3 regions of the Halodesulfovibrio marinisediminis DSM 17456 genome follow, and region 2 is predicted to be linked to each of the others. Evidence: predicted binding sites of a transcription regulator. Region 2 holds the regulator's gene; each other region holds the start of a gene.
The links. Region 2 encodes sigma-54, which starts transcription at its own class of promoters, with help from an activator protein. Its sites were predicted from a motif close to CTGGCACGGNNNNTGCTT; they were not measured.

Region 1 (5,541 bases), on a different contig from region 2:
ACAGCCTCCTTATCACCGAGGTAACGCTTGAGCATACGCAACGGTGTTTCAGAAAGGTCAATCATAAGAAATGCATCAAGACTTCCGAAGGCAGTATCAACATGAAACGCACCAATTTTACCTGCAAGGCGAAGGTAGTGCTTAAAAAGAATCGGCATAGTTCTGCCATCTTCCATATCACGTACGAGACCGTTGAGACCGGTGAAGCTGAGGTCTGCGATATTGAACGCTGACGGAATACCTTTCGGGAGTTTGAGCTTAGGAGTTTTTTTGCCTGCTACGAGACTAGAAAGCTCTGTGTCGATATGATGCTCTTTCAGATAGTCCACAGCTGTCATGAGCGTAAATGGATTAAATTCGAGCGGCAAACTACATGGCCCAAACAGATAACGTGTACCAGGACGGCGAAGGATATACTGTCCGATCCCTTTCCAAAGCAACATCAACGGACTGTAGTCCTTCTGATATTCTGGATGTACAATAGCACGACCGAGCTCTACTGCATGTTCAAAACGGGAGAAAAACTCCGGTTTAAATTTAAACAGCGTGCTGCAGTACATACCTTTCACGCCGCTTCTTGGAACGATATTGTCAGTGCAACCGAGACGGTACGCTCCAGCAATACACTCTTTATTATCGTCCCATAAGATAAGATGGTCATATTCATAATCGTAAGTATCGAGATCAAGATCGAGACCTGTACCTTCCCCGACAGGACGGAAGGTTAATTCACGCAGGCGGCCAAGATCGTGCAACATGTTCGGAATCTGGAATGCTTGAGCTTCGAATACGGTAAACCCGTTTTCATTTACTAAGATTTGCTCTTTCGGAAGATTTTCGATTTCTCTCAGAAGCGAATCATGCGGACGAGCTTCTGCAATTTCCATCTGATCTTTTTCTTTTTTGAATGGTATAAAAAATTTCTTGGAAGAAGGACGCTTTGCAAGTGAATAGCTACGTACACGCAGGTAGTTTGTCACATCATCTTCTGTTGCAAAGGTCTTCAGCATGCTTGACGGGATAATATTCCCCACGCTGTAGGTAATTTTCTTATTCCGTTTGTTATAAAGCTGTGCAGGAAGCAATGCTGTGCGTGCAAGAGGATGCACCATGCCCATCATATTAAAGAACAGGCTATTACGTCCATGGAAATAGAGAGGAAGAACATCTGCATTAGTTTTGCGGATAATTCGCGCTACGTTTCGGTTCCAAACAGGATCAACAATACCACCCAGTTTAGGTTGAAGGTGGGAAACTTCTCCAGCAGGGAACACCACAAGGCTTCCACCTTCTGAAACATGGGAAATGGCATTACGAAGTCCACGGACATTAGCACGACGAGCCTCTTTGGTATCAAAAGGATTTACTTCAATCATGCATGGACGCAGCTCTGGCATGACTCCAAGTAAGAAATTCGCAAGGAACTTACACTCAGGACGTAATGGCAACATTTCTGCCATGAGCCCCAGTCCTTCAATACCGCCAAATGGATGGTTGGAAACGATAACAAGCGGCTTATCCAGCGGTATATCGCTCAGCCCTCTGCCCAGAGCCTCCATCTTTACATTTAAGATCTCCAATCCATTCTGACAAAAATCAAGGGGATTTTCTCGCCGGGAGATGCTGTCGTACACATTAAACAACCCATCTACACGAGTCATGTGCATCAATGGCTTTTTGATCGGTGCCAACACCTTCTTAACCTTAGGCGGAATAAAATCTAGATTAATATTTATATCTTCAATACTCCGTCTCATCATGGCCAACCTCTCAGGGCTAAATTCACTTACTACATGTTATGGTTAATGAATGTACTTTCATCGTACACTATATTTCAAAAGATAGTGCATAATAATTACATCAGTTTTTCAGTCACCTATCGGTTTTTTAATAAAAAATCGACTTAAAAAAACTATGATTCCAGCTCATTACTACTTTGGCAAAAAATTTGGGATTGTGATAATTCGATTACAATTGCATAGTGCCCCCGCCCCTTAAAGTAGGTACATACTCACAGAACAGATGTCTTTTTACAAAATTGTTATTCTAATTTCTCCATACAACATTTTTATGGACTCATTTTTGACAATATTGTTAAAACGCGCACTTTCAGCATTGTCTTTCTGACAAAATTGTCATATCTACAACTCAACTTAAATACCTATTTTCTGTAACACACTGTATTTACAGAACTGGCACTATATATGCTTTATATTTACCAACGAAGCATGCAAAAGCCTTACGAGGCATGTACCATTTTATATTGCGCGAATCAGTTTAAAGGAGAGATTTCATGAGTGGATCGTTAGCAAGACTTAACGCCATTTCGGCAGTAAACAAAACAACATCAACAAGTAAGCCTTTAAACTTCCTTGAAGAGAAGCCAACAGACCTGTTTGGCTGTAACGTGTTCAATGACAAAGTCATGCAGGAACACCTTCCTAAGCCTGTGTACAAATCTCTCAAACGCACAATGGAAAATGGCGAGCAGATGGACCCATCCATTGCAGATGCAGTAGCTTCCGCAATGAAAGAGTGGGCCCTCTCCAGAGGTGCGACACATTACACACACGTATTTTACCCGCTGACAGGCCTCACCGCTGAAAAACATGACAGCTTCCTTGAGCCTGACGGCCGTGGCGGTGCGATTGCTCAATTCTCCGGCTCTACCCTTATTCAGGGTGAACCTGATGCCTCCAGCTTCCCTAACGGCGGTTTGCGTACCACTTTTGAAGCGCGCGGCTACACTGCATGGGACATTACAAACCCTGCATACCTTTTAGAAAACGACAACGGGGTATTCCTTTGCATCCCGACAGCGTTTGTTTCTTGGACCGGCGAAGCTCTCGACAAAAAAACTCCGCTTCTTCGTTCAAACCAGGCAATTCACACTCAGACTAGCCGCCTGCTCAAGCTGCTCGGTCACAAAAATTTTGGACGCATTCAGAACTTTGCCGGTGTTGAACAGGAATATTTCCTTGTTGACCGCAACTTCTACTTCGCACGTCCGGACCTCTATCTTGCCGGCCGCACCCTTTTCGGTGCAAAGCCTGCGAAAGGTCAGGAACAGGACGACCATTACTTCGGCACCATTCCTAAACGTGTTCTCGCTTTCATGATCGAAGTTGAACGCGATCTCTACAAACTCGGTGTACCAGTAAAAACCCGTCACAACGAGGTTGCACCTGGTCAGTACGAAATTGCTCCGATGTTTGAGGACTCCAACCTCGCGAATGACCATAACCAGATGATCATGAGCGTATTGAAAAGTGTTGCTAAACGCTACGGTATGGCGTGTCTCATGCACGAAAAACCGTTTGCAGGCATCAACGGTTCCGGTAAACACTTGAACTACTCCATCGGTAATGGCGACTTCGGCAGCCTTTTTGATCCAGGCGAAACTCCGCATGAAAACGCACAGTTCCTGCTTTTCTGTGCAGCGATGATCCGTGCGGTTCACAAAAACGGCCCACTGCTCCGCTCCAGTGTGGCATGCGCTAGCAACGATCACCGTCTTGGCGCTAACGAAGCACCTCCGGCGATCATGTCCATCTTCCTCGGACAGCAGCTTACCGATATTTTTGAGCAGATCAAAAAAGGTGACGAGGTTACCTCTAAAGCAAAAGGCATCCTGCGTGTAGGCGTAGACACTTTGCCGCCACTGCCAATGGACGCAGGTGACCGTAACCGTACAAGCCCATTTGCTTTCACAGGCAACCGTTTTGAGTTCCGTGCAGTTGGCTCCAGCCAGTCAATCGCCGGTGCACAGCTTATACTTAACACTATTCTTGCTGACTCTCTGGATTACATTTCCAACCGTCTTGAGAACCTCATGTACGGTGAGAACTGGGAACTCAACGATGCAGTAACCAAAATTATTCAGGAAATCATTCAGGAGCATGATGCTGTTATATTCAACGGTGACGGCTACTCTTCTGAATGGGCAGTAGAAGCTGAAAAACGCGGTCTTGCTAACCTCCGCACTACTCCTGAAGCACTGCCAGCACTTAACACCGATGAAAGTGTGAAATTATTTGAAAGCTTTGGCGTTCTCTCCAAGCGCGAACTCGATAGCCGTACCTCCATCTTCTTTGAACAGTACGTCAATGCTATTCAGACTGAAGTTGGACTTGCTATCAAAATTTCCCGCACCTCTATCCTTCCTGCTGCAGTTCGCTACCAGACTGAACTTGCCCGCAACTGCTTAAACATGAAGGAACTTGGTCTGGGTTGTGTTCAGGGGCCATTAACTACGCTTACTGAAAACCTGAACGGTCTTGAGTCCGCTGCAAATGAACTCGAAACCATGCTTACTCAGAAACACTCCGACGAGCAGGAGCACGCACAGTTCCTGTGCAACAAAGTACTGCCAGTTATGACAGAACTCCGTGAGTACGCAGACAGACTGGAAGAAATCGTAGCAGACGATCTCTGGCCACTACCTACCTATCAGGAAATGCTGTTCATCAAATAAGTATCTCCACCATGCCGGCCTCCTCTTAGGCAAAGTTACTCCCCTGTCTTGTAAGAGACAGGGGAGTTTTTTTTGTGCTAATAAAATAAGGGATAGAAAAAAAAAACATTATGTGACATTTTTGTAAACAAGGATGCTTTTAACTGCTTGCTATTCATTTGGATGCTGTTTAATGATGCGCCCGTGAATAACAGGGAAGAGCCTTAAAAAACGCAATCATTTTTAAGACAACTCAACGTATCCCCGTAAAAATTGTAGGATTTTTAGGAAACAGGCAAAGATTCCTGTTAGCTAAATCAACAGGCTTGCCTTACTGGGAGGTATTTTGTGAGAGAAGAATATACGGTTTTTAATTGCAAAAACGGTGACGACGTTATCCGTGCAGTAAAAGAACATAACATTAGTTTTGTTCAGTTCTGGTTCGTTGACATATTAGGTACACTTAAAAGTTTTCAGGTGACACCTAAAGAACTGGAAGCAGCTTTTGAAGAAGGTATGGGCTTTGACGGTTCTTCAATCCTCGGCTTCACCCGCATTGAAGAATCCGACATGGTAGCATATCCAGACGCAACCACATTCCAGATTTGCTCATGGCGTCCATTCGACCGTCCGGTAGCTCGCATGTTCTGCGACATCAAAAATCCGGATGGCACTCCATACGAAGGCGATCCACGCTACATCCTGCGCAAGCTCATCGAAAAAGCTGCTCAGAAAGGATACACCTACTATGTAGGACCTGAACTGGAATTTTTCCTCTTTACTGACTCCAAGAACCCGCAGGCTCTCGACTCCGGTGGCTATTTTGACGCGCCACCTCTCGACATGGGCAACGACGTTCGCCGCGAAATCATTTTTGCCTTGGAAAAAATGGGCGTAGATGTTGAATACTCTCACCATGAAGTAGCTCCTTCACAGCACGAAATTGACCTTCGCTACTCCGAAGCTCTCAGAATGGCTGATATCGCCATGACCTATAAGGTGGTCGTAAAAGAAATTGCCCGTAAACACGGTTGTTACGCTACGTTTATGCCTAAGCCGCTCTTCGGTGAAAACGGCTCCGGCATGCA
Region 2 (5,541 bases):
TGCTGGCGTAGAACGTCATCTGCAAAATCATCATTTACTACGAGCAGGTGTTTAGCATTCGTGTAAGGAATCCAAGTTTCAATGACCTGACCATGAATAAGTCGGTTGTCGATGCGAATCCAAGCCATAACTTACTCATTAACCTTGCTTCGTAGAATTTCACCGGCCATTACAATACCCTTGCCACCAGCATCTTTTGCTTCAATAGCAAGTCGATCTAATGTCATGGTACGGCATCCGAAGACTTTAAGCAGCATTGGAAGGTTTACACCGGTAAGAACTTCCAGATGTCTGGTTCCGAGTAATGACAAGCTTAAGTTGGTTGGAGTTCCGCCAAACATATCAGTAAGGATGAGAACACCGCGTCCCTCGTCTACACGCTCAACCATTTCTTTAATGGATGCTACTGTTTCCGAAACATCTTTTTCGCTGTCAACGCTTACAGTTTCGCAAGAAGGTTGTTTGCCCATAATGACTTCTGCAGCACTTAACAATGCGGCGCCGTAGTTGGTATGGGTGACAATAACTACACCGATATTTTTTTCTTCAGGAAATGTGGTAGACATGAGATTTTATGTATAGTTGTTAGCTTAGGCGTTACGCCAAGTTAATATGACGGTGCTCTTTTGAAACAGCAAAGTCAGTTTTTTTCAAAAATTCGTATATGGCCTCAGTTACCGAAACAGAGCGGTGTTTTCCACCAGTGCATCCAAAGGCAATGGTAATTCGGTACCGCCCTTCTTTCTCCATTTGCAGAAGAGTAAAGTGTAATAAATCTTCAAGCTTTTTTAGATATGTTTGTCCCATACTGTGTTTAAGAACATAGCTTACCACAACATCATCTTGGCCCGTATACTTTCGTAACTCTGGATCATGGTGTGGGTTTGGCAAGAAGCGTAGGTCAAAAATCATATCTGCTTCAGAAGGAGTACTATGCTTAAAGCCAAAGCTCATAAGATGAACTTTAAGACCTTTTACATCGTTTTCTTCTGACTGCCATCTGCGTTGCAACACGCGGCGTAGGTCGTGAATAGAATATTCTGAAGTATCAAAGATAAAATCTGCTTCTACACGGGCAGGTGCCATGAGAATACGCTCGTTTGTCATGGCTTGTTCAAGCCCTACTCCATGTCCTTCAAAAGGATGCGGACGTCTCGTTTCTTTATATCGGCGGAGAATTACATCAGCACGTGATTCAAGAAAAATGACTGTCGGAGCATAGCCTGCTGCACATAATACTTCGATGAAGTCAGACCATCCATTTTTTAATGTACACTGCCGAACGTCTACACCAAGCACAATTCCTTTGTAACTCTCAAGCCCACATCCGGTGAGCACTTCTAAAAATTGAGGTGCCATAGACACCGGAAGTCCATCGATAGTGTAGTACGCCATGTCTTCAAAGACTTTAAGGGCACTACTTTTGCCAGCTCCAGAGAGGCCGGCAACAATAATTAGAGGGATTGTTTGCTGAGCTACAGAGGTCATAGTGTATTTGTGCTAGGCTGCAGATAAAAGGTTCCACAGTGCTTCTTGGGAGTCAGATTCCATAAACAATTGTTTGAAATCTTCGTCTTTCAGAAGTCTGGAGATCTGGGCTAGAATGCGTAAATGTGTTCCTGCTACGTTTTCCGGAGCAAGTACCATAAAGAAAATCTTGCATGGCTTTTGGTCTAGAGCATCAAAATCCAGCCCTTCAAAACTGCGACCTGCCACGACTACTATTTTATCAAGTGAAGCAAGTTTTCCGTGTGGAATGGCGATTCCATTACCGATGCCTGTGGTTCCAAGAGCTTCTCGCTCCATAAGAACATTAAATACTTCTTCTGCATCGAGTGATGGATTTTTTTTAACAACAGGAGCCAGAAGCTCCGCCAGCGCCTCTTGTTTGGTGCTGGCGGTAAGCTCCGGCAATACAAGTTCTTTTTCCAGGTATTCACCCAGTTTCATTACTTTTCCTAGTAAGCGGGATCTATCAAGCCGAAGTTGTTATCTTTTCGGCGGTACATGATGTTAACCCGCTCGGTTTCGGTATTAAGAAAAACAAGGAAATCATAATCAAGCGCATCAAGTTGCATAGCGGCTTCATCAAGATCCATTGGTTGAGGTACAAAATCACTCACTCCGAAAATGGTTCGTTCTGATTCTGCTATTTCTTCCAGAGGGATCGTCCCTTCGAGAATAGGCTTTTCTGTGCCCTTACGTTTCTTTTGCAGTTTTTCCGTACTTCGGATGATCTGTGCTTTGAGTTTATCTCGAATCAGATCAACCGTTGCATACATGTCTTCAGACTGTTCAGTAGCGGAATATGTAAAGTTATCCGTTACAAGTGAAATTTCGGCTTTGTGGCGGAAATTGTCAACAGAAAGTGAGACTTGCATTTCCACATGTTCAGGGTTCAGTAAGAATCTGCCAAGCTTGCTGAAGCGACGATTGGCATATGCTTTAAGGTGATTGGAAGGCTCAAAGTTCTTGAAAGTGAATGCGATGTTCATGTTGCCTCCTAATTTGGATACTTTTTGAAACCCTGTGAGTCAGCTGGGTTCGCTTCTAGAATACCACCTTTCTCTTGGATGATGAAGGGATATTCATTGCGGTACGGTATTTAGCTACAGTTCTTCGTGCAATGTTAACCTGCAGTTTTTCTTTTAAGATTTCTCCGATTTTTTCGTCGCTTAATGGTTTTTTCGTATTTTCTTCACTAATAAGTTTTTTAATAAGAGCCTTAACGCTCTCAGATCCGACCTGACTACCATCATCAAGGCCAATTGCACTGTTGAAGAAGAACTTGAGTTCGAAGATACCGTGCGGGGTCGAAATATACTTATTGGTTGTAATACGGCTTACCGTTGATTCATGCATGCCGATATCGTCAGCAATGTCTTTAAGAATTAACGGCTTTAACGAGGTAACGCCGTCTTGGAAGAATTCTTTTTGATATTTAACGATACTTTCAACTACCTTATACAAAGTTCGCTGCCGTTGGTACAGACTTTTTATAAGCCAGGATGCGGAACGCATTTTATCCTGATAATAGTCTTTTTCTTCCGAATTGATCGTTTTTGGGAGTTGCTCAGTCAGCTCACTGAGCTGCAACTGAGGCAGTCCGTCTTCATTAAGGACAATGACGAAGTCCCCTTCGTATTCGTAAATGTAAACGTCTGGAGAAACGTAATGCGGCTCTCCTCCGCTGAACCGAGCTCCCGGCATAGGGTCGAGGCTCTGGATTACATCAAGATACTCTTTGAGATCTTCAAGAGAAATTTTGTATTTTCGTGCAAGCGGCTTGTAACGGCGCTTTTCCAGATCCTCAAGATGGTTGGTAATGATATCTACAAGGATTGGGTCACGATCATAGTTAAGGGCTTTTACTTGAACAAGCAGGCATTCCTGTGGGGTGCGAGCAGCTACTCCGACAGGGTCAAACTGTTGGATATGCGCAATCATTTGTTCAACAGTTTCAACGTCGCTTTGAGCAATTTGAGCCAGTTCTTCGGAAGATACATGTAAGTACCCATTAGAACTGATGTTACCAATGACAACCTCTCCAACTCGAATCTGTTCTTTAGTGAGGGGAGAAAGCATCAACTGCCAGTTCAGATGTCCATCTAACGTTGGAGCAGGGGCAAGACGAGCTTCAAAAGAGCTCATTTCTTCCAGTGCTTCAGATTCCCGCATCGAAACCTGTTTGGTAGTGCTTGAAAAATCGCCCAGATAGTCTTCCCAGTCAGCGTTGTTTGAAAGCTCTTTGTCGTAAGCTTCCTGTTCGTTTTTTCGCTGTTCTGCGTCAGAAGTTTTGTCTGGATTTACACGTTCTTCTAAGGACTCTTCCAAAAAAGGGTTCTCCAGCAGCTCTTGCTGAACGGTTTCAGCAAGTTCCACGCGTGAAAGCTGCAACAGTTTGATTGCCTGCTGCAATTGCGGGGTCATTACAAGCTGCTGAGCGAGCTTTAATTGTTGGCGAAGTTCAAGAGCCATATATAAGAATGTCCTATGTGGTTCGACTAGCTAAAAAGCTGAAATATAATGTATGAGTACTGCCTATCAAAAAACATTCCAAATTAGATAACTGACTTCTTTTTTGCCACATAGGAACGTTATATGCAACCAAGAAAAAAGCCCGTTGTACGGGCTTTTTACAGTTGCACATGTGCAAATTATATTTTTTATCAAAATGCTAGAGACTAAAACCTTCTCCAAGGTAGACGCTACGCGCCTTCGGGTTGTTAACAATCTCCTGCGGTGTGCCGGAAAGAATGATCTGCCCTTCGTAAACAAGGTTGGCTCTATCGCAAATTTTTAATGTTTCTCTAACGTTGTGGTCGGAAATAAGAACGCCCATCCCTTTATCACGCAATTTGCGGATGATGTCCTGAATGTCGTCAACAGCTAGAGGATCAATACCAGCAAACGGTTCGTCGAGGAGAATAAACTTCGGGTCACGGATAAGTGCACGGGCAATTTCAAGACGACGACGTTCACCACCGGAGATATGCATTGCGTGAGTATCACGAATATGGCTGATGCCGAATTCTTCCATTAATTCTTCGGCGCGTCTTTTCTGAGCATCTCGGGAAAGTTCTGTTTGTTCTAAAATGAGCTGCAAGTTTTGATACACAGTCAGTTTTTTGAAAACAGAGCTTTCCTGAGGAAGGTAACTTAGACCGATTCGAGCACGTTCGTGCAATGGCCAGTCTGTAACTTCCATATCATCTACACGTACAACACCTGCATTTGGTTTGATAATACCGATGAGCATGTAGAACGTAGTGGTCTTACCTGCACCGTTAGGTCCGAGAAGTCCTACAATTTCGCCCTGCTCCATTTTCAGGTTGATATTGCGGACAACCTCGCGTTTGCCGTAAATCTTGCAGAGTCCTTCAGCTTGAATAACAGACATTTATTTTTTTACCTTGTTACTTGGTGCTGAAAAAATTGCTTCTACTGGCTGGCTGGAGGAACCAAGCACTTCACTACGGTTTTCTTTTACCCAGAACTTGATCTTGTTGCCAGTAATTGTGTTTTTCCCTTCACTTAATTTTGGAGAACCAGTCATGACGAGCAGTTCATCCTTTAAAGTGTAGGTTGCTTTGTCACACGTACCTCTTCTGTCCTTTTCCATTTTAATGCGGACATTGCCTTCTGAGATAATTTTTTCAATTTTACCAGGGTTGATGCCGCTAGCTTCTTTTGATTTTGGAGCATTTTTGTCACTCTGCAAGTACACAGTTACTTTGTTTGCCCACATATCAGCCTGCGGATGTCTTACGATAACGTTTCCGGTAAACACGACTGTTTGACCGTCAGCGCTGTATGTCATTTTTTCAGAGGTAACTTTTACGTCATCTTTAGCTGGTTCTGCCATAACGGCAGTGCCGGTAATGGTTAAGAGACAAAAAGATAAAATCAGAATTCGGAACAGGGCTTTCATTATTTTTCTCCACCAGTTGCTTTATCCAGGTTTTCAGCGCGGAAATTCACAACCACATTACCGGTTGCAGTAATTGTATTTTCTTTCAGGTTCCAACTTGCATTGTCGGA
Region 3 (5,541 bases), on a different contig from region 2:
ACAAAAAATCTCGTACGGTCTGAGTGATTCCGTGTGTTCCGATTTTAACTACAAGAAATCCCTTCTTTTCATTTTTGTACCCATACAGTGGGCGTATGGTGAGTCGAGAATCACCGTCCTTTAGCCACTCGTCAGTAAGAGAATTTTGCTCCAGATCCTTAAAGGCGGTTGGGGTGACAGGTGCCGTTGTGTAGAGGACTTTTCCGTCTGGATCGGTAATGTGCAGCGCCTCAATATCTCCAGCCATACTCTTTGCCTTGGATAAATGTGATTGCATGGAAGCAAATCCATCTAACGGACGCCCAAATCGCAGACCACGTTCAATAGTTGCCTCAAGTTGAGTTGCAATACCTTTGTAACTGGAAAGCGAAATACGTGTGAGCTCTGTTCTCAATGTCGAAGAAGAGAGCATGAGTGTGAAGAGTTGGACACAGGCAATAAGAATTAATGAGGCTGTGAACAGTTTTTTGATTGCACGTGACATGGATTAATTAAATGAAGGTGTTGATGTCGTTTCGTAAATTTCATCTGCAACGATGAGCAGATCAAGTGGAAGATCAATGTCAACTTTGAGCGCTGTCTCAAGATTAACAGCGATAGTTGGTTCTGTTGTATCTCGGAGCGCTATTTGATTGATCGGCTTACCCTTTACAACTTGGTGCGCCATGCTTGCGATACGGCGTCCGATCGGGTCGATATTCCATGAGGCAAATCCCATGAGTGCACCGCCTTGAACAAAAGCAGAGCCATCACGTGCAAAAGTAGGCAGCTTTAATTCGTTGTTAATATAATTCATTGTTGGTGTGATGTCCTGCAGTGACCAGTCAAAGCATAACAATGGTCCCATGAAAAAGGCATCAGCACCATTTTCTGAAAGCCACTTTAGTCCTTCCGTACAAGATTCTGTGCTTTCATCATCAATTTCTTTAATTACAAGAGAAAATCCCAATTCCTTTGCAACTTGCTCTGCATCGGAGACCGCAGCGTAGAGTTTTCCATATTCATCTTTACTGTACATGAGTCCAAGGTGTTTAAAGCGGACTACATCGTAAAAAACTCTATACATATTCTTCCATCTGTCCGGTGTGATTCTACAGATAAAATTCGGCGCTCCTGATTCGTTATTCGTTCGAACTAGATTTGCTGCGATCGGATCAGCGATACCAATACCAATAACCGGAACTCTTTTATTAGTGGCCGATTGCATGGCCTTACTTGCTGCAGTTCCGGCTGCGATAATTAGGTCCAGATCTTCTCTTTCAGAGATAGTCTGGGCTGTTTTTTTTAGGATTTCTGGGGAAGAATCCCAACCAATGCTGAATTTTTCTACGTAGGTTGGCTTGATGTCAGTGTAAGTGCTTAGCGCTTTCTTGAAGGCGGTATAGGTTCTGTCGTAAAGCCAGAATGGTCCTCCTTCAATATATGCAATGCGTACGTGAGTGGGAGAAGCTGCGATCAAAGGTTGTGTACCTGCGAGCAGAAAGAGGGATGCTATTATGAGCTTCAATAGAATACGGTTCATAAATAATGTGTCCTGTTGCATCGTTCTATTTTTTATAAACAGTGTTCATGTTTCGTTGTTGTAGTAAAAAATAGAGATTGCTTTGCAGTTGTCTTAACCAAAAATTAACCACTTTAAAAAGCATGGTACATGTTACTGCTAAGTTTACTTGTATATTACTACGTGTTTTTTTTATAATTTGTTTGTCTTGTTGAAAAAAAATATATAGTATCGCTTTAACGTTGAATTACGCACAAAATTCTATAGTCGTGATAGTTCTAAATAAGAACGATGTAAATATTTTATTGAAAAAAATTATGTTGCAAATCTTAAAAAAAAATAAATGCAAAAAAAAAACTTTTATTTGTCTATAAAAACTTATTTTGAGGATTGTTAAATTGAAGGTTGCATTTGATAAAGTAGAATCAATAGGAATATTGCATGCAGAAGGAAGTCTTGATGCAAGTACTGCACAGCAATTTGAAGTGTTATGCATTGAACACATAGAGTATGATGGCTCTAAGACTGTAATTAATTTTGAAAATGTAAGTTATATCAGTTCAGCAGGGCTGCGTTCTATTTTGATGCTCATGAAAAAAGTTAAAATGCAGCGGGGCGAAATCATTTTCTGCAATCTCTCTTCAACTATATACGATGTTTTTAAGATATCAGGCTTTTTGTCTATCTTGCATGTTGAAGAGTCGGTTCAGGATGCGATTTCTTTTTTAGAGACAAAGTAATTTTGATGACTGCCCATGAATGAAGAAAATAGAATAAAAATTACGGAAGAAGTTGTTGGGACATCCCTTCTTATGCACCTTTCAGGCCATTTGGATGTTGTGTCGGGGTCAATACTCGAAAAAAATCTAGCGCATCATATTCTTTCAGACAGAATAGCTGTCGTGATTGATATGGAAGGTGTCGAGTACTTAAGCTCTGCTGGGCTTCGCACGTTGCTTTTAATGGTGAAGCAGAGCAGGAGATACGGTACCCAGCTGTTTTTTTGTAATTTATCTTCGTTTGTGAAGGATATTTTTGAGGTGTCTGGGTTTAATGCGTTGCTAACAATATTTGAAACGCAAGAAGGGGCTCTTAAGCAGGCAGAATCATTGCGGTGAGTGCCAACATTTTTGCTATGTGCCTAAAAAGTTGCAAGTTGAGCTTTTTAGGTTTTTTTGAAAAAAGCTCTTTTTTTCTAGCATGTTAAGTTTTGGCACGCGTTGTGCTTAGTCAGGTGTAACGATTAAAAATTCAATTAGAAGGGATTTTCTTATGAATATTGAGAAGTTGATTAGTGAAGTTGATTCTCTTGAAGAGCAGCTTCAGGCGCTTAATGAACAGCATGAGGAGCTTTCATCGGTTTTGGGACAGAGTGAATTTGCGACCTATGAAGAGGCGTTAGCTGCTGCACCTGCGGAAGTTCAAGAAGCAATGAAAAGTAGTCAGCAAGAAGCAGAATGCTCTGTGCTGGATATGAGTGAGTAGTTACCTGATCTTTCCGTTAAAGTCCCAAGGTGCGTTCTGTTACTGTATAGTTATTTTGGGGAGTAAGGAAAAAGGGAACAATATACGGAGTGAATTATGTCTATGAACGTTGATAAAATGGGTGGTCTTTCAGGTGTTGGTAATGATGTTGTTGGTGGCAAAAGCTTAAGCAGAATGTTTGCTGAGTTGCAGATGATGGCTTCTGACAACGCTAAAAGAAAAGCAAAAGACTTGATGGATACAATCAAAACAAAACAAACCAGATTAAAAGATGCCTACGCTTGTAAACAGGCTCTTCAGGAGCTTCAGTCGAAGTCGGATAATGATGATAAGACCGTATCACCATTACACGCGAATTTTAAAGATTCATCAGGCAAATTGACGAATGCTTGGCTCTGGATGCCGCAAAATGGCATTAAGAATCCGAAGCTAGTTATGAAGAAAGACGATGTTAAAGCAGCAATTGCAAGGATTAATACCCATATTGAAAGTTTGGGCACAGATACCCAGACACAAATGATTCGTCTTCAGGACTTTATGGGGCAATACAACAACTTTCTTCAGGGTGCCCACAAAGCTATCGGCGATGGAAAACAAACTTTGAACGCAATTTTATCACGTTAGGGCGGAACCCGTTTTATACATTCATGAACAGATATGCGTGAAGAATAACTTGTAGTTGTTTGTGAATGAGGCGGGGCGTTTTAGTGGTTTTTTAACAATAGGTAAAACTTTCAACGAGGCGTTCAGGCTGGACAAATTTGCGTGCCGAGTACCAAGACTTTTGCCAAGTGCCAAAAAAAGTTGCAGAAGCTGGCAACAGTGCTTTTTTAAAAAAGACTTTGTATTTTAGTTGGTTATGAGTTGGCATGTTTTGTGCTTAATTGAAAGTACTGTTTTGATCTAAAGGTAAGGAGATTTTTTATGAATATTGAGAACCTACTTAATGAAGTAGACATGCTTGAAGAGCAGCTTGAGGCACTGAATGAGCAGCGCGAGGAACTTACATCAATTTTGGGGCAGAGTGAATTTGCTACGTACGAAGAGGCGCTGGCTGCTGCCCCTGCTGAAGTTCAAGAAGCAATGAAAAACTGTCAGCGAGAAGCGGAGCGTGCGGGTGCAGAAAATGTGCGAGTAGTTGAACCAGTTTCTTCTGCAAAGGCTCCGATGAATCGTCGAGGGATGATGCGTGTATAATGCATCTTGTTAGCTTAAAATAGAGTCAACCTATTACAATGTATGGAGTAAAAAATGTCTGTTCATTTTAATTCAGCAAGTGGTCTTTCAGGTGTTGGTGGGGATGTTGTTGGTGGTAAAAGCTTAAGCCGAATGTTCGCTGAACTGCAGATGTTGGCTTCTGATAATGCCAAAAAGAAGGCAACAGATTTGATGGATACTATCAGAACAAAGCAGAAAAAGCTTAAAGATGCGTATGCTTGTAAACAGGCTCTTCAGGGTAAGAAGGATGGTGTGAACACAAATAGCACGACTTATAAGGATGCTAGCGGTAAGACCGTAAAATTAAAAGAAGGTATGAAGAAGAATGGCATTAGTAATCCCGGGACGAAGCTGAATAAAGATGAGGTGAAAGCGGCTATTGCAAGGATTAATACCCATATTGAGAGCTTGGGTACGGATACCCAGACTCAGATGATTCGCCTTCAGGACTTTATGGGACAATACAACAACTTCCTTCAGGGTGCGCACAAATCTATTGGTGATGGCAAACAGACTTTGAATGCAATTTTATCACGGTAGAAGAGCAGGTGTTTAATCTTACTCATGAGTAAGGGGGGATAGTTAGCTTTGCTTGTGAGTAAGCTTTTGACCTGTATGTGTCGAGTTTTTTGATTAAGTCAGTGTGTCGTATTTGGAGCGAAAAATGTCAATTCAGTTTGATAAAACAAATGGTCTCTCAGGAATTGGTGGGGATGTTGTCGGTGGCAAAAGCTTAAGTAGAATGTTTGCTGAATTGCAGATGATGGCTTCTGATAATGCCAAAACAAAAGCAACAGATCTGATGGATACGATTAAGACGAAGCAGACAAGGCTTAAAGATGCGTATGCTTGTAAGAAGGCTCTTCAAAGTGCGAAAGATAGGGCAACGTACGGCATTTACACATATCGCGAGTCTTATAAGGACGCTAGAGGCAATGCCATGTCATTAAATAAGTGGATGGAGAATAATGGCGTTGCTAATCCAAAGTCGAAACTGAGTAAAGACGATATTAAAGCCGCCATCGCAAGGATTGATACCCATATTGAAAGTCTGGGAACAGATACTCAGACGCAGATGATTCGCCTTCAGGACTTTATGGGACAATACAACAACTTCCTTCAGGGAGCACATAAGTCTATCGGTGATGGCAAACAGACCTTGAATGCAATTTTATCACGTTAGAAGAGTAGCTGTTAACTCTTCCTCATGAGTAAGTTTTTGACCTATCGGCTTTAATTTAACTTTTTTAAATTTTTCAGATTAATTCATTATACAGTCTTTGGAGCGGAATATGTCTATTCAGTTTGATAAGGTTGGTGGTCCTTCTGGGGTAGGT

Region 1: the regulator sigma-54 is predicted to act here: its motif matches at 2,193-2,210, upstream of BUR09_RS05580 (glutamine synthetase III family protein).
Region 3: the regulator sigma-54 is predicted to act here: its motif matches at 3,851-3,868, upstream of BUR09_RS12665 (DUF5320 domain-containing protein).

The regions. Positions count from the first base shown of each region.
Region 1 is NZ_FSRG01000004.1:223,025-228,565, reverse strand. Features, by position in the region: gene BUR09_RS05585 (lysophospholipid acyltransferase family protein) at 1-1,760, opposite strand, end outside; gene BUR09_RS05580 (glutamine synthetase III family protein) at 2,294-4,474, shown strand; gene BUR09_RS05575 (glutamine synthetase family protein) at 4,802-5,541, shown strand, end outside.
Region 2 is NZ_FSRG01000003.1:782,130-787,670, forward strand. Features, by position in the region: gene BUR09_RS03765 (PTS sugar transporter subunit IIB) at 1-128, opposite strand, end outside; gene BUR09_RS03770 (PTS sugar transporter subunit IIA) at 132-566, opposite strand; gene rapZ (RNase adapter RapZ) at 598-1,488, opposite strand; gene BUR09_RS03780 (PTS sugar transporter subunit IIA) at 1,501-1,950, opposite strand; gene hpf (ribosome hibernation-promoting factor, HPF/YfiA family) at 1,959-2,495, opposite strand; gene rpoN (RNA polymerase factor sigma-54) at 2,551-3,978, opposite strand; gene lptB (LPS export ABC transporter ATP-binding protein) at 4,178-4,900, opposite strand; gene BUR09_RS03800 (LptA/OstA family protein) at 4,901-5,431, opposite strand; gene lptC (LPS export ABC transporter periplasmic protein LptC) at 5,431-5,541, opposite strand, start outside.
Region 3 is NZ_FSRG01000006.1:302,782-308,322, reverse strand. Features, by position in the region: gene BUR09_RS12695 (MFS transporter) at 1-484, opposite strand, end outside; gene BUR09_RS12690 (ABC transporter substrate-binding protein) at 488-1,522, opposite strand; gene BUR09_RS12685 (STAS domain-containing protein) at 1,900-2,241, shown strand; gene BUR09_RS12680 (STAS domain-containing protein) at 2,257-2,619, shown strand; gene BUR09_RS12675 (hypothetical protein) at 2,774-2,986, shown strand; gene BUR09_RS12670 (hypothetical protein) at 3,083-3,610, shown strand; gene BUR09_RS12665 (DUF5320 domain-containing protein) at 3,911-4,183, shown strand; gene BUR09_RS12660 (hypothetical protein) at 4,238-4,744, shown strand; gene BUR09_RS12655 (hypothetical protein) at 4,869-5,387, shown strand; gene BUR09_RS12650 (hypothetical protein) at 5,497-5,541, shown strand, end outside.